4 regions of the Pantoea stewartii genome follow, and region 1 is predicted to be linked to each of the others. Evidence: predicted binding sites of a transcription regulator. Region 1 holds the regulator's gene; each other region holds the start of a gene.
The links. Region 1 encodes LexA, which represses DNA repair genes until DNA is damaged. Its sites were predicted from a motif close to TNCTGTATGTACATACAGNA; they were not measured.
Positions count from the first base shown of each region.

Region 2: a site for LexA is predicted at 2,402-2,421, ahead of mutH (DNA mismatch repair endonuclease MutH). Genes of this name have one in related genera too.
Region 3: a site for LexA is predicted at 2,594-2,613, ahead of sulA (SOS-induced cell division inhibitor SulA). Genes of this name have one in related genera too.
Region 4: a site for LexA is predicted at 2,191-2,210, ahead of G5574_RS00595 (metal-dependent hydrolase). Genes of this name have one in related genera too.

Region 1 covers NZ_CP049115.1:3,113,511-3,118,884, reverse strand. The annotation lists gene zur (zinc uptake transcriptional repressor Zur) at 295-816, shown strand; gene G5574_RS14770 (CsbD family protein) at 888-1,100, opposite strand; gene dinF (MATE family efflux transporter DinF) at 1,272-2,594, opposite strand; gene lexA (transcriptional repressor LexA) at 2,704-3,318, opposite strand; gene G5574_RS14755 (diacylglycerol kinase) at 3,425-3,793, opposite strand; gene plsB (glycerol-3-phosphate 1-O-acyltransferase PlsB) at 3,922-5,374, shown strand, end outside.
Region 2 covers NZ_CP049115.1:1,986,391-1,991,764, forward strand. The annotation lists gene ptsP (phosphoenolpyruvate--protein phosphotransferase) at 1-1,427, opposite strand, end outside; gene rppH (RNA pyrophosphohydrolase) at 1,440-1,967, opposite strand; gene mutH (DNA mismatch repair endonuclease MutH) at 2,653-3,330, shown strand; gene G5574_RS09385 (TerC family protein) at 3,429-4,139, shown strand; gene G5574_RS09390 (YgdI/YgdR family lipoprotein) at 4,259-4,477, shown strand; gene G5574_RS09395 (NADP(H)-dependent aldo-keto reductase) at 4,617-5,374, shown strand, end outside.
Region 3 covers NZ_CP049115.1:4,343,631-4,349,004, forward strand. The annotation lists gene G5574_RS20455 (AAA family ATPase) at 1-14, opposite strand, end outside; gene matP (macrodomain Ter protein MatP) at 110-577, shown strand; gene ompA (porin OmpA) at 660-1,730, opposite strand; gene sulA (SOS-induced cell division inhibitor SulA) at 2,082-2,573, opposite strand; gene G5574_RS20475 (TfoX/Sxy family DNA transformation protein) at 2,784-3,410, shown strand; gene yccS (YccS family putative transporter) at 3,407-5,374, opposite strand, start outside.
Region 4 covers NZ_CP049115.1:135,605-140,978, reverse strand. The annotation lists gene G5574_RS00610 (fructosamine kinase family protein) at 1-737, shown strand, start outside; gene G5574_RS00605 (YniB family protein) at 742-1,278, opposite strand; gene hxpB (hexitol phosphatase HxpB) at 1,432-2,100, shown strand; gene G5574_RS00595 (metal-dependent hydrolase) at 2,232-2,822, shown strand; gene G5574_RS00590 (L-cystine transporter) at 2,972-4,363, shown strand; gene G5574_RS00585 (DUF6515 family protein) at 4,557-4,967, shown strand; gene osmE (osmotically-inducible lipoprotein OsmE) at 5,021-5,356, opposite strand.

The DNA.
Region 1 (5,374 bases):
TTGATTATTTTTCGATCCGTTATGTCTGGTTACCGTCCAAAAAGCGTTAACAGAAGGAGGCCGGGACCAGCACTTTATTAAGAACTTTTAAACATTAGTTCTTAACTCAGTGAGATGTAAAGCAAAAGGAAAAAATATTTACAAACATTCTGACATATATTGGCATCGCAGACGGGCGCAAAGTCGTAAGGAACAGATAAGCACGGATAAAGGGAGGAGGTGCAGACAGGCAAGGTGCATCGTACGTATCATTAATGTGATAAGATAACATCACCTGTCAAACGGAGAAATTCCATGTCAACCATGACGCCAGAGCAAATCATGACCCAGGCTGAGAAACTGTGTTTACAGCGCGGTGTACGCCTGACGACCCAGCGCGCAGAGGTCCTGCGGTTGATGGCCGGACAGCCAGGATCGATCAGTGCTTATGACCTGCTTGATCAGTTGCGTGTCAGTGAGCCCCAGGCCAAGCCTCCTACCGTCTACCGTGCGCTGGATTTTCTTCTTGAGCAGGGTTTTATCCACCGCGTCGAGTCCAATAACAGCTATGTGATGTGTCACCATTTCGACGCACCCGCCCATACATCGGTGATGCTGGTCTGCGATCGCTGTGCAGTGGTCACGGAAAAGCAGGCGCAGGGCGCAGAAAAAATCATCGCATCGCTGGCGCAGGAGGCAAGCTTTGTCCTACGGCATAGCGTGATAGAGGCGCACGGGTTATGTGAAAACTGTGCGGAAGTTGAAGCCTGTGAACAGCATGAACATTGTGATCATGACCATCAGGCTGACGGGAAGAAACGCAGTAAACGAAGTTAATTGCACATCCTTGTGCGGTCTGGCCGGCATGAGCGTACCGGCCCGGGTAGGAGCATCCCTGAATAACGTGATTACCAGCGGTAATCCTTGTTGTGACCTTCCCAGTCCGTTACTTCTTTCTCCGCCTGATCTTTCGCGTAGCCGTAACGTTCCTGAATTTTGCCGACCAGCTGATCGCGTTTACCTTCAATGACTTGCATGTCATCATCGGTCAGCTTGCCCCATTTCTCTTTCATTTTTCCTTTGAACTGTTTCCAGTTTCCACTCGCTTCGTCTTTATTCATTGCAGACCTCCACGTCATCCTTCGATTTCGTTTTATTTTGCCATCAGGAAAAATTACGATATAAAGCGCTGTTTAATAGCGCCATTCAAAGATAATTGTAGTAGCTAATTTCAGTTTTGCCGGAAAAAATGAAAATTTTATGTATCCTGCGTCATATTTCAGGCAAGTTGCTCAGGCGCTAAACCAGGTGCCATTGCGCCAGTGCCTGCGCCAGACCAGCCAAAGTGACAGGCCGCGAAGCGCCAGAAAAACGGCTATCGCCAGCCATAAACCGTGATTACCGATAAAAGGCACGGTTAACAGCGTCAGGAAATAGCCCAGTGCGGCAATCGCCATACTGTTGCGCATTTCTCTTCCGCGCGTCGCACCAATAAACATGCCATCCAGCAGATAGCACCAGACGCCAACCAGCGGCATGACAACCTGCCACGGCAGAAAACGGTCAGCCGCCTGTTGAAGTGCGGGAATCGATGTCAGGAGAGCCACGATCTGATAGCCACAAACAGCATAGACCAGGGAGAAAAACAGCGCGACTGACAGGGCCTGACGGCAGGCAGCAATCCATACCAGTTGCAACCTGCTGCCGTCTTTTGCGCCGTGTGCCTCACCAGCAAAGGCTTCGACGGCGTAAGCAAAGCCATCCAGCGCATAGGCGGTAAACGTCATGAACATCAGCAGGATGGCATTTACCGCCACCACATCAGGTCCGATACGCGTTCCCAGCACGGTCAGAGAGGCAAAGCAAAGCTGTAACAGTAAGGTACGCAGCAGGATATCGCGATTCAGGCGAAGCAGGCGGTGGATATCGCCACGCCAGCTATGGACCAGACTGTGCAGCGTGATGCCGCGCAGCGCCAGCACGCGCCAGACCATAAGTGCCCCGACCAGCAACGTCGCATATTCCGCGATAGCCGTCGCGGCTGCAGCCCCGGCTACGCCCCAGTGCAGCCCCAGCACCAGCCAGAGGTCCAGCAGAATATTGATAACGTTGCCCACCACCAGCAGGATGACCGGCGCTCTGGCATACTGTACGCCCAGCAGCCAGCCCAGAATCACCAGGTTAGCCAGCATGGCGGGCGCACTGAGCCAGCGAATATGGATAAACAGCGCAGCCTGCTTAAGCACGGCGGCCTCTCCGCCGATAAAGCGGGTTGCTAATGCCGTAACAGGATGACGCAGGGCAATAAACAGGCTGCCGGCCAGTAAGGCAATGATCAGGGGCTGTGCCAATGCGCGCGCCAGCGCCGTTTTATCGCCCGCGCCAAACGCCTGAGCCGTCAGGCCTGTCGTACTCATCCGCAGAAAAAGCAGCAGCATGAAGATGAAACTGGTAACGGTCGTCCCGACCGCAACGCCGCCCAGATAAACCGGGCTGTCGAGATGGCCAATAACGGCTGTATCGACTAAGCCGAGCAGAGGAACGGTGATATTTGACAGGATCATGGGCAGCGCCAGCCGCCACAGTTTTTTATCGGTAGCTGTCAGGAAGCGCATGTAACGTCCGTGCAATGCGCCGCTGGTGTTACAGATGAACCCACAGCGGCAAAACAGGGGCAGACTGGGTAACGTCAAGGTTGACGTAAAGAGCCAACCTTAAGAAGAGTTACAACCACTCACCGTTACGTACGATGCCAACCGCCAGACCTTCAACCGTCAGCGACTGCGCACGTGTATCGACAATGATAGGCTCAAAATCCGTATTTTCAGGTAACAGATGCACCACTGATCCCTGTTTTTTCCAGCGCTTCACAGTGACTTCGTCGTCAATGCGCGCTACCACCACCTGACCATTACGCACTTCCTGCGTTTTATGCACGGCCAGCAAATCACCATCCATGATGCCAATGTCTTTCATTGACATGCCGCTAACGCGCAGCAGGAAATCGGCAGAGGGCTTGAACATGTCTGGATCCACTTTGTAGTGGGTTTCGATATGTTCCTGGGCCAGCAACGGCTCACCCGCCGCAACGCGCCCAATGAGTGGCAGGCCATCTGAAGGTTCTTCTTCCATTAACAAACGGATACCGCGGGACGCACCAGAGACGATTTCAATCACGCCTTTACGCGACAGCGCTTTCAGATGCTCTTCTGCCGCGTTAGGTGAGCGGAAGCCCAGTTGCGCAGCAATTTCTGCACGCGTAGGCGGCATGCCCGTTTGATTAATGTGGTCGCGAATCAAGTCGTAGACCTGTTGCTGCCTGCTGGTTAATGCTTTCATCCCGCCCCCTGGTTGTTTATACAGTCGCTGTGAGTATATACAGGTATTGGTGAAATGGAAACCAAAAGTCAGGCCAAAATCAGTAATTTGACGGGAGATGGAATGCTTATCGCAAATGCGACCAAAGTAGCGTTCCCCAAACGAACAGGGCCAGTACTATTGCCAGCAAAACAGCGGCCGATCCCATATCTTTGGCACGGCCGGCAAGAGGGTGACGTTCCTGCCCTGTGCGGTCCACCACCGCTTCGATGGCGCTGTTCAGAACTTCAACAATCATCACCAGCATGACCGCGCCAATCATCAGGATGCGCGAAATAGTATCGACATCCAGCCAGCAGGCCAGGATAATTGCCGCCAGTGAAATTACGGCTTCCTGGCGGAAGGCAGCTTCATGCTGCCAGGCGGCGCGAAGACCTTGCCATGAGTAGCCAGCCGCTTTCACAATCCGGGTAATGCCGGTGACATTATTTGTCATGATAAAGGAACTCTTTTCAAAGGATTGACGTCAATACCGGGCAGCGCACAATTGTCGCTGTCACAGATTTTTGCTGCGCGTTCTGATATGCTTGCGCCGCTTTGCTAACAAGAGGCTTCATGTTGTCTATGTCAGGTTGGCGTAAAATTTTCTATAAATTGCTGAACTTACCCCTTTCATTTCTGGTAAAGAGTAAGGCCATTCCGGCTGATCCCGTGTCCGAACATGGGCTGGATCCTACCCGGCCTATTATGTATGTCCTGCCTTATGATTCAAAGGCCGATCTCCTGACTTTACGCGCGCAGTGCATCCGGCACGATCTGCCTGATCCGCTTATTCCGCTGGAGATAGACGGCGCCCTGTTGCCGCGTCATGTCTTTATTAATGACGGTCCGCGTGTGTTCCCCTATTTTGTGCCCAGCCTTGAATCGGTCAAAATCTTCCACGAATATCTTGATCTGCACCGCAGCAACCCTGAACTTGATGTTCAGATGTTACCGGTTTCAGTCATGTTTGGCCGTGCGCCGGGTCGGGAAGTCCAGGGCGACGATCATCCGCCTCATTTGCGGCTCCTTAACGGCATTCAAAAATTCTTTGCCGTTCTCTGGCATGGCCGCGACAGTTTTGTGCGTTTTTCGCCCACGGTCTCCCTGCGTCGTATGGCGACCGAACACGGTACCGACAAGTCGATTGCGCAGAAGCTGGCTCGCGTAGCGCGCATCCATTTTGCCCGTCAGCGCCTGGCTGCGGTGGGACCGCGCCTGCCGGCTCGCCAGGATTTATTCAATCGCCTGTTGCAGTCGAAGGCGATTGAAAAAGCTGTGGAAGACGAGGCGCGTAGCAAGAAAATCTCCCATGAGAAAGCGCAGCAAAACGCCATTGAAATGATGGAAGAAATTGCGGCCAACTTTTCCTACGAAGCGATTCGTATCACCGACCGCGTGATGGGTTGGCTCTGGAGCCGACTCTATCAGGGGATCAACGTTAACGGCGGTGAGCGGGTACGTCAGCTGGCGCAGGACGGCCATGAAATTGTTTATGTGCCTTGCCACCGCAGCCATATGGACTACCTGCTACTGTCTTATGTGCTGTATCACCAGGGCCTGGTTCCGCCGCATATTGCCGCAGGGATTAACCTGAACTTCTGGCCTGCCGGGCCGATTTTCCGTCGTCTGGGTGCCTTCTTTATTCGTCGTACCTTTAAAGGCAACAAGCTCTATTCAACCGTGTTCCGTGAATACCTTGGCGAGCTCTTTACCCGCGGCTATTCCGTCGAGTATTTCGTGGAAGGTGGACGCTCACGTACCGGCCGACTGCTGGATCCGAAAACCGGCACCCTCTCTATGACGCTGCAGGCCATGCTGCGCGGCGGCACGCGACCTATTACGTTAGTGCCCATTTACATCGGTTATGAACATGTAATGGAAGTGGGTACTTACGCTAAAGAGCTACGCGGTGCGGCAAAAGAGAAAGAAGGCTTTATGCAGATGGTGCGCGGCCTGCGTAAGCTGCGCAACCTGGGCCAGGGTTATGTGAACTTTGGTGAGCCGTTGCCGCTGATCAACTATCTGAACAAGCGCG
Region 2 (5,374 bases), 1.1 Mb from region 1:
TCTGACGGGAATCCGCTTTGCAGCATAAACGGGATTTCCGTGCGGTAAAGACCGATGCCGTCAACCCAACTGCCCTGCGTTTGCTCATGCTCCGGGCTCAGTCCCGCATTAAGCATCACCTGTATGCGCTGACCGCTTCTCAGTTCTGCCGGTCTGTCTACACCGCCTTCAGCCATCTTGCTGAGGGCATTTTCTTCATTGATTAACCGCTGGTACTCCTGCACGATCACCGGTTCAGGGTCGATCAGCAGTTCACCACGATAGCCATCGACAATCAGCAGGCGCTTATTGAGCTGGCCGGGCTGAATGTCTGCGCCCATCACCGTGGGGATCCCCATGGCGCGGGTCAGGATCGCGGCGTGCGAATTCGCGGCGCCGTCACGCACCACAATACCGGCCAGGCGATCATGCGGGATCTCGGCGAGCGTTGTCGCTGTCAGCTCATCGGCTACCAATACAAAGCGTTCGGGCCAGGCGTTGACGCCCACCAGGGAATCATCAAGGTGGAACAGCAACCGCTGTCCAAGCACCCGCAGATCGCCCGCGCGCTCTTTCAGATAGCTATCCGTCAGGCTGGCAAACTGCGCGGCAAACTTTTCAATCACGGTTTTGACTGCCCACTCGGCCACGGATCCGCGTTCGATCTCGTCGAAGAGATCTTTTTTCAGGCGGGCATCCGTTAACAGGTGCGAGTAGAGATCGAAGATTGCCGCGCTTTCTTTCTGCGCGCTGGCAGAAAAGCGTTTACTGAAGCGACGAAACTCACTGGCGGCTTCGCTCATCGCCAGTGACAAGCGCTCACGTTCGCGCAGTGGATCCAGCGTGGAGGCCGCGGAGACCTGATCGAGCAGGGGTTGAGTTTCATCCACCCAGCCCGGCGCAACCGCCACACCCGGTGCGGCCGCGATGGCGCGAACACGGGCCTGGCGATACTGACCAAACAGCTGGCTCAGCTGCGATTGTGACAGCAGGGCCGCTAGCTGGGTGGCGAGCGTAACCAGAAAAGACTCTTCGCTTTCGTCGAACTGGCGATGCTCGCGCTGCTGCACCACCAGCACACCCAGAAGCTGGCGGCGACTGATGATGGGCACACCAAGGAAAGAGCGATAGCGTTCTTCCTTAACGGAGGGGATGTATTTAAAGCTCGGATGGCTCTGCGCATCAGCCAGGTTGATAGGCTCGGCCAGGCGACCGACCAGGCCCACAATCCCTTCATCAAACGCCAGTTTCACCGTCAGGCCACGCGGTTTTTTCAGACCGCGCGTCGCCATCAGGTAATAACAGCGATGATCGTGATCGGCCAGATAAACGGAACAGACTTCCGTTTCCATAGCCAGACAGATCTCATTAACCAGGATGTCGAGTGCTTCGTTCAGACGGGGCGCACTCGCCACCTTTTCAACAATTTCTCGCAACTGAGTGAGCATAAAGGGCGTGGCCTATCCTCTTTTACGTCGATGGGCAGGATGATTTCGCTGCACCGCACTCTCCTGCATGGACATGACAACGCCTGCAAACTCCTTCATCACCCGACGGTACACATCGCGTTTAAAAGAGACAACCTGACGTACCGGATACCAAAAGCTCACCCAGCGCCAGCCGTCGAATTCCGGCGTGCTACTGTGTTGCACATTAATATCTGCATCACTGCACATCAACTGCAGAAGAAACCACTTTTGTTTCTGACCAATACAAACCGGTTTTGTGTCCCAACGCACCAAACGTTTTGGCAATTTGTAGCGCAACCAGTTACGGGTAGATGCAAGTATTCGGACATCCTTTCTGTGTAACCCTACTTCTTCGAACAATTCGCGATACATCGCCTGTTCTGCGGTTTCACCGGGATTGATGCCTCCCTGAGGAAATTGCCAGGAGTGCTGTCCAAAGCGCCTGGCCCATAACACTTGTCCCTGCCTGTTACAAATTACGATACCAACATTCGGGCGGTAGCCATCATCATCGATCACTGGACTACCTCAAAAGCTAAATTTGAATGGTCTGATTGTTTCACACTCCTTACAGGCGGTAAACCACTGGATTCACGGGCAATGGGGACCGTAATCTCGGGATAACTCACAGAAGAATGCAAAGTTATAAACAAAGCACCGAGAAAATATCGATCTTATTCACGTTTTCTGTGGATAGCTTTGTGTAGAACACGGGAGTTAACTGAATAACCCGTTGGGAGGAATCTGAATACGCTTTACTGTCATTCTGAAATAGCTATTGAAATATAAGACTATTTCTCTGCTGAGGTTTGAATAAATTCGTCTGAGTGACATTGTATAATGTCCTGTCGCTGACAATTGGCTAAATATCCACCACCCGGCTTTTTATCCACAGATATCGGTTCAAGCTTGCAGCAAACCGGCTAATTTTTGCTAAAAAACAGCAAAGTCAAGGCTGTAAATCGAACCAGTAACCCGTCTGATGCCAGGTTATCCCATCTTTCTGTGGATAACTGGTCATAAGATCCTGTTCATTGTTGATAGCAAGTTGGGATAACCTGACCCGTCGTTAACAGCATGAAGCGGTGCATTCTTAAAAAAGCACTATGTTTCATGTTATTATGCGCACCTTACCCTGCTCATTCCTGTGGAAAACCTGACAGGCCGCAGGGCGCTTATTTTTTAACCACATCGGGTTACGCATATGATCACTCTTCCAGAGCCACCTGAAAACGAATCGGTACTGTTCGCGCGGGCGCAGGCACTGGCAGGTTTACCTTTACACTGTCTGGCAGAACAGGCCGGCATTCCAACGCCAGCCAATCTGAAGCGCGATAAAGGCTGGGTGGGCATGCTGCTGGAATGGCATTTGGGGGCCAGCGCAGGCAGTAAAGCCGAGCAGGATTTTGCGCATCTGGGCATTGAGTTGAAAACCATCCCTGTCGATCGTGAAGGCAAACCGCTGGAAACCACATTTGTCTGCGTTGCACCGCTGACCGGTAACAGCGGCGTGACATGGGAAAACAGTCATGTTCGCCATAAGCTGGCTCGCGTACTATGGATGCCGGTTGAGGGTGAGCGTGATATTCCCCCTGGCGAGCGCCGGGTAGGCGCACCCTTGCTGTGGAGCCCGACGGCACAAGAAGAAGACATGCTGCGTCAGGACTGGGAAGAACTTATGGATATGATTGTCCTGGGTCAGGTGGAACGTATTACTGCCCGTCATGGTGCCTGGCTGCAAATTCGTCCCAAAGCGGCTAACAGCCGGGCCCTGACCGAAGGGATCGGCGAACAGGGACAGCCCATTATGACGTTACCGCGCGGGTTTTATCTCAAGAAAAGCTTTACCGCCCCGCTGCTTGCCCGCCATTTTCTTCTCTGAATCCCCTTTCCCCAGGCCATGCACTATTTAAATGTGAGTTCGACAGATTAGGTGCGTATAATCTTCGTTTACTTTTCGTTTAGGATACGAGTGCAGGTATGTTCGAGTGGATTTCCGATCCTAACGCCTGGCTGGCGTTGGGCACCCTGACCATTCTGGAAGTGGTTCTGGGCATTGATAACATTATCTTTTTGTCATTAGTGGTGGCAAAACTGCCTAAACATCAGCAGGCCCGCGCACGGCGCATTGGTCTGATGGGCGCGATGCTGATGCGGCTGGGACTGCTGGCCTCGATTGCCTGGGTAGCAAAACTGACCAATCCCCTGTTTACCCTTATGGATCATCCGTTCTCCGCACGCGATCTTATTCTGCTGTTTGGTGGCTTATTTCTGCTCTGGAAATCCAGCATGGAAATCCATGAAACTATCGAAGGTGAGGAAACCGAACACAAATCCAATGTGCATTCGTTCCTGGGAGCGATTGTGCAGATTATGTTGCTCGACATTATTTTCAGCCTCGACTCGGTTATTACAGCCGTCGGCCTTTCAGACCATCTGTTTATTATGATGGCCGCCGTGGTGATTGCCGTCTTAATGATGATGTTTGCGGCACGCAGTATTGGCGAATTTGTTGACCGTCATCCGTCGGTCAAAATGCTGGCGCTTTCTTTCCTGATTTTGGTGGGTTTCACCCTCATTCTGGAGAGTTTCGGCGTGCATGTACCAAAAGGTTACATTTATTTTGCCATGTTCTTCTCGATGGCCGTTGAGTGCCTTAACCTGATGCGCAGTAAGAAAAAAGTCAGCTAGCGTTGTCAAGGGCGGCGGCCTGCCGCCCACCTATTTTCAGATTGATACGATTAACCCAATCGGTAAAAGGATTTATTACTACACTTTTTTACAGTGGACGCGTTGCGAGGATAAGCACAATGAAAGGGCTGAGTAAGATTATATTGGCGGCCGTTGCCGCAGTGACATTAGGTGGTTGTAGTTCTGATTATGTGATGGCGACAAAAGACGGTCGCATGATTATGACGGAAGGCAAACCGAGCATTGATAAGGAGACCGGACTGGTACAGTACACCGATCAGTCAGGCCATACGGTACAGATTAACAGTGATGAAGTATCAACCATCATTGAGCGTTAAATGCGAAACGAGCAGGCCTGTCGACCTTTCCCTCTCCGGCAGGCTGTTTCTCCTTGTTGTTTCCCTTTCTTAGCCGCTACGCCTCGCGCTATAGTCCCTTAAGACACAATATCCATCCTCAGAGAAAAGGAAGCCGGCAATGCATTATCACCGTATCCCCCATAGCACGCTGGAAGTGAGTCAGCTTGGATTGGGCACCATGACGTTTGGTGAGCAAAACAGCGAAGCCGACGCCCACGCGCAACTGGATCTTGCGATCAGTTCCGGCATCAACCTGATCGATACTGCCGAAATGTATCCGGTGCCGCCTCGCCCGGAAACCCAGGGCCTGACCGAAAAGTACATTGGCAGTTGGTTAAAAAAGACCGGCAGCCGCGATAAAATCATTCTCGCCAGTAAAGTCGCAGGGCCGACCCGCGGCAACGATGCCTCCATTCGCCCTAATATGGCGCTGGATCGTAAGAACATTCGCGAAGCGCTGGATGCCAGCCTGAAGCGCCTGAATACCGATTATATCGACCTGTACCAGCTGCACTGGCCGCAGCGCCAGACCAACTTCTTTGGCAAACTTGGCTATCAGTACAGCGCTTCCAGCGTCCCGGTGACCCTGCTGGAAACGCTGGAAGCGCTGGCAGAACAGGTGCGGGCCGGTAAAATTCGCTACATCGGCGTCTCTAATGAAACCCCCTGGGGCGTGATGCGTTACCTGCAACTGGCAGAAAAGCATGAGTTACCGCGCATTGTTTCTATTCAGAATCCCTACAGCCTGCTGAACCGCAGTTTTGAGGTGGGCCTGGCGGAAATCAGCCAGCATGAAGGCGTGGAACTGCTGGCCTATTCGTGCCTGGCTTTTGGTACGCTAAGTGGGAAATACCTGAACGGTGCACAGCCTGCTGG
Region 3 (5,374 bases), 1.2 Mb from region 1:
ACTGCGGAGTTCAATCAGAAGTTGTGACACTGACGACATGTTTTTCGTTGCTGCATCCAGTAAAAAAGCTGTTATTCTTAGTTCGTTACGTGATCACGATGAGATTCCGATGAAATACCAGCAGCTCGAAAATCTTGAATGTGGATGGAAGTGGAAATACCTGGTGAAAAAACATCGGGAAGGTGAACTGGTCACGCGTCACCTTGAACTCAGCGCGGCACAGGCGGCAGTCGATAAGCTGTTAATGATGGAGAATAATCCCGTCGACGTTAACGACTGGATTAGCCAACACATTCATCCCGAACTGGACAACCGGCTTAAACAAACGATCCGTGCGCGGCGAAAACGGCATTTCAATGCCGAGCATCAGCACACACGAAAAAAATCCATCGATCTGGAATATCTGGTCTGGCAGCGGCTGGCCGGCCTGGCGCAACGGCGCAACTGCACCCTGTCTGAAACGATTGTGCAGCTAATTGAAGATGCCGAACGCAAAGAAAAGTACGCCAGCCAGATGTCGACGCTGAAGCAGGATTTGCAGGCTATACTGGGCAAGTCGGATACTGACAACGGGTAGTTTACGGAGCAATATTCAGGCCTGCTCCGGATTAAAGGACAAAAAAAACCCCGCATGCGCGGGGTTTTTTATCACGTATAACTTAAGCCTGAGGCTGAGTTACCACGTCTTTGATACCTTTAACGTCGATTTCTACACGACGGTCTGGCGCCAGGCAGTCGATCAGGGCTTTACGGCCTTTCACGCTGTCACAGGTGTTGCCAGTCACTGGGTTAGATTCACCCATGCCGCGAGCAGAGATCTTGTTAGCAGGGATACCTTTAGATACCAGGTAATCTACTACAGACTGAGCACGTTTCTCAGACAGTTTCTGGTTGTACTGCTCTGAACCGATGCGATCGGTGAAGCCCAGAACAACGACTGAACCGTCTTTAGGATCCATTGAGCTCAGCTGGCTGTACAGCTGATCCAGAGCCTGCTGACCTTCTGGCTTCAGAGTTGACTTGTTGAAGGTGAACAGAACGTCTGATTTCAGAGTAAAGCGCTTAGTCTGAACAACTGGCGCTGGTGCTGGTGCTGGAGCCGGAGCTGGCGCAGCAACATCATCCTGACCGAAACGGTAAGAAACACCCAGGCTCAGCATGCCGTTGTCTGGACGAGCACCAACGGTCTGTGCGTCACCGATGTTGTTCACCCACTGGTAATCCAGACGGGTTGCCCAGTTTTTGGTCAGAGCATACTCAACACCAACCGCTGCCAGTGGAGAAACACCGGTGTCGTGGTCGCTGATGCGGTTGCCGCCAACTACTTGCTGGGTAGAATCTGCACGCCATACCATACCACCCAGGCGGGTATAAACGTCGAGATCGTCAGCGATTGGGTAGCTCAGTTTAGCAGCCAGTTGGATGCCCTGTGCTTTGAAAGCGCCGTTAACCTGGTTGCCTTTGTTAGGCATACGGCCTAACCAGTCATAACCCAGCTCGAAACCCAGGTATGGGTTAGCCTGGTAACCGGCGAATGCGCCAGCACCCAGTTGGCTTTCGTGAGTTGGGCCGTCGTTATTTTGGTAACCGTGACCGTAGTAGCCAGTGTCGTGATACTGAGACCAGCCCAGTTTAGCACCGGTGTACCAGGTGTTATCTTTAGGGGCGGCCTGCGCTACGGTAGCGAAGCCAGCCAGTGCCACTGCAATTGCGATAGCTGTCTTTTTCATTTTGCGCCTCGTTATCATCCAAATAGGCAATGAGCATAAAGGTTGCTCTTGGTTTAATCCTTCGCCGGGTCAAAACGCTCGCTTATGACTCTACCGCAAAAAACGGAGGTTATTGAGCACCCTGGCGAGATAAAGTCTACAACGAGATTGGAAACTTACAAGTGTGATGTGAGGCACTTATGTAAAAAAACAGTGTTTTATACATAAATTCTAACAATTTAGGGTGAACTTCTGTGATGGGGGTAACCCGCAAAATGGGGGCTAAGCCATTGTCATTACTGGCAGGAGCAGAATCAGTGTCTTAGCCCAACGCGAGAGAAAAAATTTCTTGAGATAAATCTCATTTTTTACTTAATGAAACAAATCAGACTGAATTTTTAGCCGACTTTCTGGTCTGACTGGCGTTTTAGGGGACTCACCCGAGCGCAGGATGAGTCCTAACGCTTCACCTTCAGCCGCAGCGAGCTCCAGTTCCCGACGCTCATCTTCATCCAGATCGTAGGGAATCCAGGCTAAAACGACACTGTAATTTCCCGTACGCAGGGCCTTAATCATGGCCTCGACGGCGTTGTAACGTTCAGCGTCGGCGATATGCATACTTTTCTCCAGGGGCAAGCCTGCTTCCTGCATCCAGACCCGACTCAACTTATGCGCAGGTGTTAACCAAAGCTGCCAGCGGGATTGCTGGCTCAGTTGCTGAAGCAACGGTAACAGCAGCATCTGCATCATTCCCGGTTTTTCGCTATAGCGCAATTCAGTAATCCAGCCGCTCTGAGAAGCGGGGTCAGAAGGCGAAGCGTAACGGTGAGTCGGGCATACATTACGGGGATGTTGGGTGCGCATAAATTAATCACTCAGCAGTTGACTGTATGGATATACAGTAATGACATCCTGGATAAAGATCAACCTGAATTTCTGAAAATGCCTCGCAAAATTCGCATAATGTTGACGCCAAAGTGATTTATTCATTGAACCTGCAACTGAATTTTCTTATCTTCTAACCGACTGAATAGTAACGTTTTTAACAGGTTTTTGTTACAAGGAGGTGATGATATGAAGAAAGAACAGCGGGTCGTTTTGCGATCAAAACAACAACTGGCACCTTTAGGTAATGTCGAATCCCGTACTCAGTTTGGCGGTTACGCCTTAGCTGTTGAGCGCGTCGTGTTTGCCTTGATAAAAGACGATCAGCTTTATCTGCGCGCCAGCGAAGCCCTGCGGGAATATGTGGCTAAACGCCCCTTGGAGCCGCTTATTTTTCGCAAACGCGGTATGCCGGTCAGCCTGAATTATTTCAGGGTCGATGAAAATTTATGGTGTGACCCGGAGCATCTGGTTGCGCTCTCAGCGGCCTCACTACAGACCGCCCGTCGGGAACAGGATGACCGACAAGGCCGGGTGCGTTTAAAAGATCTGCCTAATGTCAGCTTACGGCTGGAAATGATGTTGCATGAGATAGGCATTTGCAGCGTTAAACACCTGCACGAGGTCGGCGCCAGGGCGTGCTGGTTAAAACTAAAACGTTATAACCAGCACCTAGGTTTCAAAACCTTGCTGGCGCTTCAGGGTGCTATTTCGGGCCATCATGAAGCCGCTCTCCCGCCAACGGTTAAAGCGGAGCTGGGTGAATGGTACCAGGCTGCGCTCAAAACAGTGGAAGAGGCGAAGAAAGGGCCTTAGTGAGAACCTAAAGCACGCCGCAGGCGAGCGATTTCCGGCAGCAAGGCAACCAGTAACCCCAGTTGCTGCAGTACCAGCGGCGTAGGCGAATCAGACCCGGCGGTAAACCGGGTAAGGCGTTGTTCCAGTTCCCGACGCATTTCCTCAGCCCGGCTGTCACTGACGATGTCGGTTTGCAGCACATCTTCGACATAGCACACCGTGTCGTCGAGAAGTGCCAGCAGCGCTGGATCAGTGACTTTATCGCGGTGCGCCCCCAGCGCGGAGATATAGCTGAGCAACGAGTGGTTCAGGCAAAGTAGCTGAAAGGCCGATTCCCGCAGCTTAGGGTTGGTACGGGTTTCACTGCTCATGTTCGACACGACGGAGGCCAGTTCCGCGTCAGCATTGTGTGCATCGCGGCGGGCAATACGGTAAGCGAGGCGATTATCTTTGCCCTGATGGTATTGTTCCATAATGGCATCCAGATAACGGCAATTGGCATTGAGTGTGCGCGTCGCCACCGCCGGAAGCTGGCGAAAACGCCAGTCTGGCCAGATAAAGGTGACGGCCAGCCAGGCCAGCGCACAGCCCAGTAACGTGTCCACTACCCGGGGCAGGGCCACCTCAAAGCCTTCGCCTAACAAATTAAAACAGAACAACACCAGCAGAGTAATGAACAAGGTTGCATGAGCATACTGCACCTGACGAAACGCAAAGAACATGACGCCCGTGACCACAATCAAGACCAGTTGGCCTTCAATGGAAGGGACCAGCCAGAGCAGGGGCAGTCCAAGCGCAATGCCCGCGAGCGTGCCGCCAATGCGTAGCGCCAGTCGGCGTTGGGTTGCGCTATAGTTAGGCTGGCAAACAAACAGACTGGTCAGCAGGATCCAGTAGCCGCGCTCCAGCCCGGTAATCTGAATAAATCCGTATCCCACACACATCACAACCGACATGCGTACGGCGTGGCGAAACAGGGCAGAGGCCGGACTCAGGTGAAGGCTGAGGCGCAGTTTAATATCACTCCAGCCACTCAGTTCTTCGCGTGACAGCAGGTTGTCGCTGTGCTGCGGATCAACTGCCTGCGCCTGCTCGGTTTCGATTGAGGCCAGTTGTGCATCGATGGCCTGCAGGTTGCGAAGCAGCCAAAGCAGTGCACCGGTATGGGCGGCATCCGGCTCGCTCTGTGCCAGCCGGTGAATCGCATTTTCCAGACGTTCAAAAACACGCTCAAAGCGGCCATCATGTTCCCAGCGTTCGCGCAGCAGAATCGCCCGGGCAAGCTGGCGACAGGCCTGTGCCTGCATATTCAGTAAACGCTGAAAGCGAAACAGGATCTCGTTGTAACGCCAGTCGCCACGCAGAAGATGGTACTGCAGATGCGAAGAGCTGGCGCGTTCATGGATATCCTGAGCCACGAAGTAATAGTGCAGGCTGCGTCGGGTACCGCGTGAGCCTCTGTCACCTCGTAAACGGCTTTGCAAGGTGGTCTTGGTCAGATTGAGCTGTGCAACAAGCTGGCTGTTTACCATCGCGGCTTTAACAAATGCAGCATCATCCTGTTCACCCGCGTCAGGATCAAACAGATTGGCTTTGGCATCCAGATAGTGGGCCAGCTGTGAAAAACTGGCTGCCAGTTGTTCCTGCACTGGACGAACCGGAAACATTAAATGGCCCAGCAGCGTCAGCAGGTTATACCACAGAGCCCCAACCAACAGCAGCATGGGCTGCATATACCATTGTGAGAACAACCCAATGCCCAGCATGGTGTAAACGGCAATCAGTAAGGCGCCAAATGCAATGGTGGCATAGCGCTGTCCCAGCGCGCCTAACAGAATGAATCCCCATGTTGAACCTGCCAGGCCGATAATAAATACCAACGGATGCGGGAACAGCAGCTCTACTGAAACCGAAGCGATGCAAAAACAAAGTAAGGTAATCAGCAGGTTTTTAAGCCGCCCGGCCAGCCTGTCATCCAGATC
Region 4 (5,374 bases), 1.6 Mb from region 1:
CCCTGTTTAGCTGGGAAGCCGATCAACTCGCCCTGCTGCGCCGTACCCAGACGGTCCGCGTTCCGGACGTTTATGGCGTTGGCAGCGATCGTGACTACAGTTTCCTGCTGCTGGAATATATCAAACCTCAGCCCCTGGATCCGCAGAGCGCCTACCAGTTAGGCCAGCAGTTGGCGCGTCTGCATCAGTGGAGCGAGCAACCTCAGTTCGGGCTTGATTTCGATAATAATCTGACCTCTACACCACAGCCCAACAGCTGGTTGCGGCGCTGGTCAGTTTTCTTTGCGGAGCAACGAATCGGCTGGCAACTGCAGATTGCCGCTGAGAAAGGCATTCTGTACGGCGATGCCGAACGGATTATTGATTGTGTGCAACGGACCCTGGCGTCCCATCACCCTCAACCTTCCCTGCTCCACGGCGATCTGTGGCCAGCTAACTGTGCGGGCAGCGAGACTGGCCCCTGGATTTTCGATCCTGCCTGTTACTGGGGCGACCGGGAATGCGACCTGGCGATGCTGAGCTGGTTTACCGATCTGCCGAAGGCGATCTTTGACGGTTATCACCAGAGCTGGCCATTACCCGATGGCTTTTCGCAGCGTCAGCCGGTTTATCAGCTTTACTATCTCCTGAACCGGGCCAACGTGTTTGGCGGCAACTGGCTGGGCGCGGCGCAGTTTGCCGTGGGCCAGTTGCTGGATGACGATGCACGGGCAGCCGGTCAGGTGAAACCGGCCTGATCGTTTAGAGAAAACCAAGCAGAGAAAGCAGAAAGTAACCGGCGATGGCAATCACCAGCGGCAGGATGTAGAGCGGGAAAATCTGCAGAAAAATGGTGTGGCGCGGGACCCGTACCTTTTCTTCCAGCTGCTGCCGGGTCCGGCCATCGCTGCCTTTTGCCTGCTCAAGAATCATCTGATCTTCAATCCCTTCCCGCACATGGCGCACCTGACGTCCCATGCGCGCACCGGACGCTTCCAGCGCCAGCCCGACAAAAATCAAAATATAGATAAACCAGAAGCCCAGATTCATCTGTCCATTGAACTCGGGCACCGGTGAGTTTTGCCAGAACACATTCAGAAACGGCGTATTAAAGCGAATCATATCCACCATGACATGAATGAAATCCAGCATCACGGCATCAATACCGGGTTTCTTTTCACTGTGCTTAAACAAAAAGCTCAGCAGTGAAATGATGGTAGACAGCAACGCGAGTAAAAAAATCACCCAGCCAGCGACACGCTTAAGGATGGCAATGCGGCCAGCCTGTTGATAGGTCATGATATCTCCTGAACCCAAAATCCCATTTGCTTCAGTCTACCTGCCCTTGCAGAATTTTCCCAAAAAAAAGAGCGGTCTGCGCCCGTTTCGCCTCATCTGCGCACCAACCCTGTGTTCATGCTAAGGTAGCCTGAACTTTTTAAGGAGCGACACATGTCTTACCACCGCCCTGTTTTTGCAGCTTTATTTGATATGGATGGATTGTTGATTGATTCTGAACCTCTCTGGGATCAGGCTGAAATGGACATCTTCTCAACCCTGAATATCGATTTGACCCGACGCCACGAATTACCTGATACGCTCGGATTACGTATCGATCAGACGGTGCGCATGTGGTACGAAACGTTGCCCTGGTCGGGACCGAGTCAGGAAGCGGTCACACAGCGTATCATCACCCGTGCAATGGAACTGATTGCGATAAACCGCCCGCTTCTGCCCGGCGTTGAGTCCGCCCTCTCATTGTGCAAACAGCACGGCCTTAAGACCGGCCTGGTTTCCGCATCGCCCCGCTTCATGCTGGAACAGGTACTGGCGATGTTTAACCTGAAGCACTATTTTGATGTGCTGTCTTCCGCCGAACATCTGCCCTACAGCAAGCCGCATCCGCAGGTCTACCTCAACGCCGCCGAGGCGCTGGGCATTGATCCGCTTCACTGCGTCGCGCTGGAAGATTCGGTGAACGGCATGGTAGCAAGCAAAGCCGCACGAATGCGATCAATTGTGATTCCGGCAGCCAGCCATCAGGATGATGCCCGCTGGGCGCTTGCCGACGTGAAGCTGAGCAGCCTGACGCAGTTAACGCGGGAGCATTTGCAGGCTTAACCGCAAAGGCGCTGTAACCTGTTGCATCCCCTTAAAAAATTAACGCTTCGTTACAGCGTCACAGGTTCTCATTTACTGGATAAATTCCTATACTGGATGCATTGACAGTTTCTTTTGCAGCCAGGTTTATCATGACGGCCGAAGGCCATATCTTTTTTGCTGTTGCCAGCGCCATTTTTGCGAAACGGGCCGAGCTCACCCCGGTGATGGCTCAGGCGGACTGGTGGCATTTAATTCCCGCCAGCCTGCTGACCTGCCTGCTGCCTGACATCGATCATCCTAAGTCATTGCTGGGCCAGCGCCTGCGCTGGTTGTCGCATCCCATTGCCCGGGCATTTGGTCATCGCGGGTTCACCCACAGCCTGCTTGCCGTCGCGGCTGGCCTGTGGCTGTTTCAGATTAACGTGCCGAAAAGCTGGCCGGTGCCCGCCGATGTTCTGCAGGGCATGACGCTGGGTTACCTGAGCCACATTGTGGCCGATATGCTCACTCCGGCCGGCGTTCCTCTGCTCTGGCCCTGTCGCTGGCGTTTTCGTCTGCCCATTCTGAACAGCCAAAAAGGCAATCAACTGGAGCGCGCTCTGTGCCTGTGCCTGATGGCTTACGCGCTGTGGTTCCCGCCAGGGATGCCTGCGTTTGGCGAAAATGGCTGGCCCACTCAGGTATTTGATACCTTGCAAAACGGCGTCAGCCGCCTCCTGTCCGGGCATTCCGGCTCCTGAGCCACTGGCCGCTCAAGCAACGTTATAAGCTATTCCATTTGGATATAAGATCGCACTAAATTCACCTGATACCATTTCCGGACACCTGTATGAACAATAACTACTTTTGCTTTCCTTACCAGGGGAATGCTGCATGATTCGGAGTTTCTATGGATATCCCTTTAACGCTTAATATCATTGCCTTTGTGGTGCTGCTGCTTCTGCTGTCACGCCTGAGCCGCGCCAACTGGAGTCTGTCAAAAAAAGTGCTGGTCGGGTTAGTGTTTGGCGTCGCGTTTGGCCTGGCGCTGCAGTTTATTTACGGCAGTAACAGCGATACGGTCAAAGCGTCAATTGGCTGGTTTAACGTGGTCGGTAACGGCTATGTCCAGCTGTTGCAGATGATCGTGATGCCGCTGGTCTTTGTCTCAATTCTGAGCGCGGTGGCGCGCCTGCATAACGCCTCTTCGCTGGGCAAAATCAGTTTCCTGACCATTGGGGTGCTGCTGTTTACGACCGCGATTGCGGCGCTGGTCGGGGTTTTCGTGACCGGGCTGTTCCATCTTAATGCAACCGGCCTGGTACAGGGTGCCCAGGAAACGGCGCGTCTGAGCGCCATCCAGAATAACTATGTAGGCAAAGTGGCCGATCTGACGGCGCCGCAGCTTATCCTGTCCTTTATCCCGAAAAACCCCTTTGCCGATTTAACCGGTGCCAGCCCCACCTCGATTATCAGTGTCGTCATCTTCGCAGCCTTTTTAGGCGTGGCGGCCCTGCACCTGCTTAAAGATGACGAAGTGAAAGGGCAGCGTGTCCTGACGGCGATCGATACGCTGCAGTCATGGGTGATGAAGCTGGTGCGCCTGATCATGAAACTGACGCCTTACGGCGTGCTGGCGCTGATGACTAAAGTGGTTGCCGGATCGAACCTGCAGGACATCATTAAGCTGGGTAGCTTCGTGGTCGCATCCTATCTGGGCCTGGGCATTATGTTTGTGGTACACGGTCTGCTGCTGTCCGTAAATGGCATCAACCCTATGCGCTTTTTCCGCAAAGTCTGGCCCGTGCTGACCTTTGCCTTCACCAGCCGCTCCAGTGCCGCCAGCATTCCGCTGAACGTGGAAGCGCAAACCCGTCGTCTGGGCGTGCCGGAATCCATTGCCAGTTTCTCGGCGTCGTTTGGCGCTACGATCGGGCAGAACGGTTGTGCCGGTCTTTATCCGACCATGCTGGCCGTGATGGTAGCGCCGACAGTGGGCATTAACCCGTTTGATCCGCTGTGGATTGCCACTCTGGTGGGCATTGTGACGTTGAGCTCAGCGGGCGTTGCCGGTGTCGGCGGTGGCGCGACTTTCGCGGCGTTAATCGTGCTGCCCGCGATGGGCCTGCCCGTCACGCTGGTCGCACTGCTGATTTCGATCGAGCCGTTGATCGATATGGGCAGAACCGCGTTGAACGTGAATGGTGCAATGACCGCAGGTTCCCTGACCAGTCGCTGGCTGGGCCTGACAGACCGACGCGTTCTTGAGCAAGACGAACACCGTGAATTAGAGCACAGCTAATCACAGCTGACCTGGCACCCGGTGCCAGGTCTTCTCCCTTTTCCCTGCCTGTTTCTCCTTATTTCCCCTCTCTCTTTACATTCACGTTAAGGAAACGTTAAGCGTGGTAAAGGGGCAATAATACGTGCGCTTTCTGCTTGTTTTTGGACGCTAAAAGGAGAATTCTGCAGCGAGTCACAGCAGGAGAATGCACATGAAAACGGTTATCGCTTCATTCCTCGCGTTAGCGATGATTACGCCCAGCGCAGTGTTTGCGCGCCCCGGCGACTGGGGGCCCGGCCCTCACTGGTACCGGCCCGGCCCAGGCTGGCATGGTCCTGCGCCACGCTGGCATGGTCCTGACCATTTCCACGTTCTGCCACTGGCGGCAACGGCGGTTCTGATTGGGGGATTAACCTACTATTTGCTGAATGGCAGTTATTATCAGCGACACGGTGATGAGTACGTGGTTGTTGAGCCGCCTGCTCCGACCTATGTCAGCAGCGTCGGCGGTATGCGGGTGCTGGATTTTAATGGCCGACGGTTCTACGTGCAGGACGGGCATTACTATCAGCGGGAGATTAACGGCAGCTACGTTGAAGTGCCGCGTCCGGCTGGACTGTAGAGATAAAAAAACGGCTCGCCATAAGCGAGCCGTTTTTTCAGGTCAGCAAAAATTTACTGCTTAACCTGCGGATCGGTATCGTATTCAGCACAGCTCTGGAAGCCGTAGTTCATCACGCGACCCATATCGTTATAGCTCACGAAGTAAGTCTGTGCTTTACCGTCACGCTCGCCAATCACATAGGTCTGACAGGTACCGCGCGCATGCACCATGGTGATTTCAGTTGAAGCAGGGCCAGCAATCTGACGGACCTGCTGGCGGGTCATGCCTTTTTTGACGTCCTTAACCACTGGCTTAGTCACGTAGCTTTCCGCACGATCGTAAGTCGTACAACCAGAGAGCGCAGCCAGCGTCAGCGCTGCAGCGATACATCCCATCACTTTATTCATCTTGTTGTTCCTCATTTT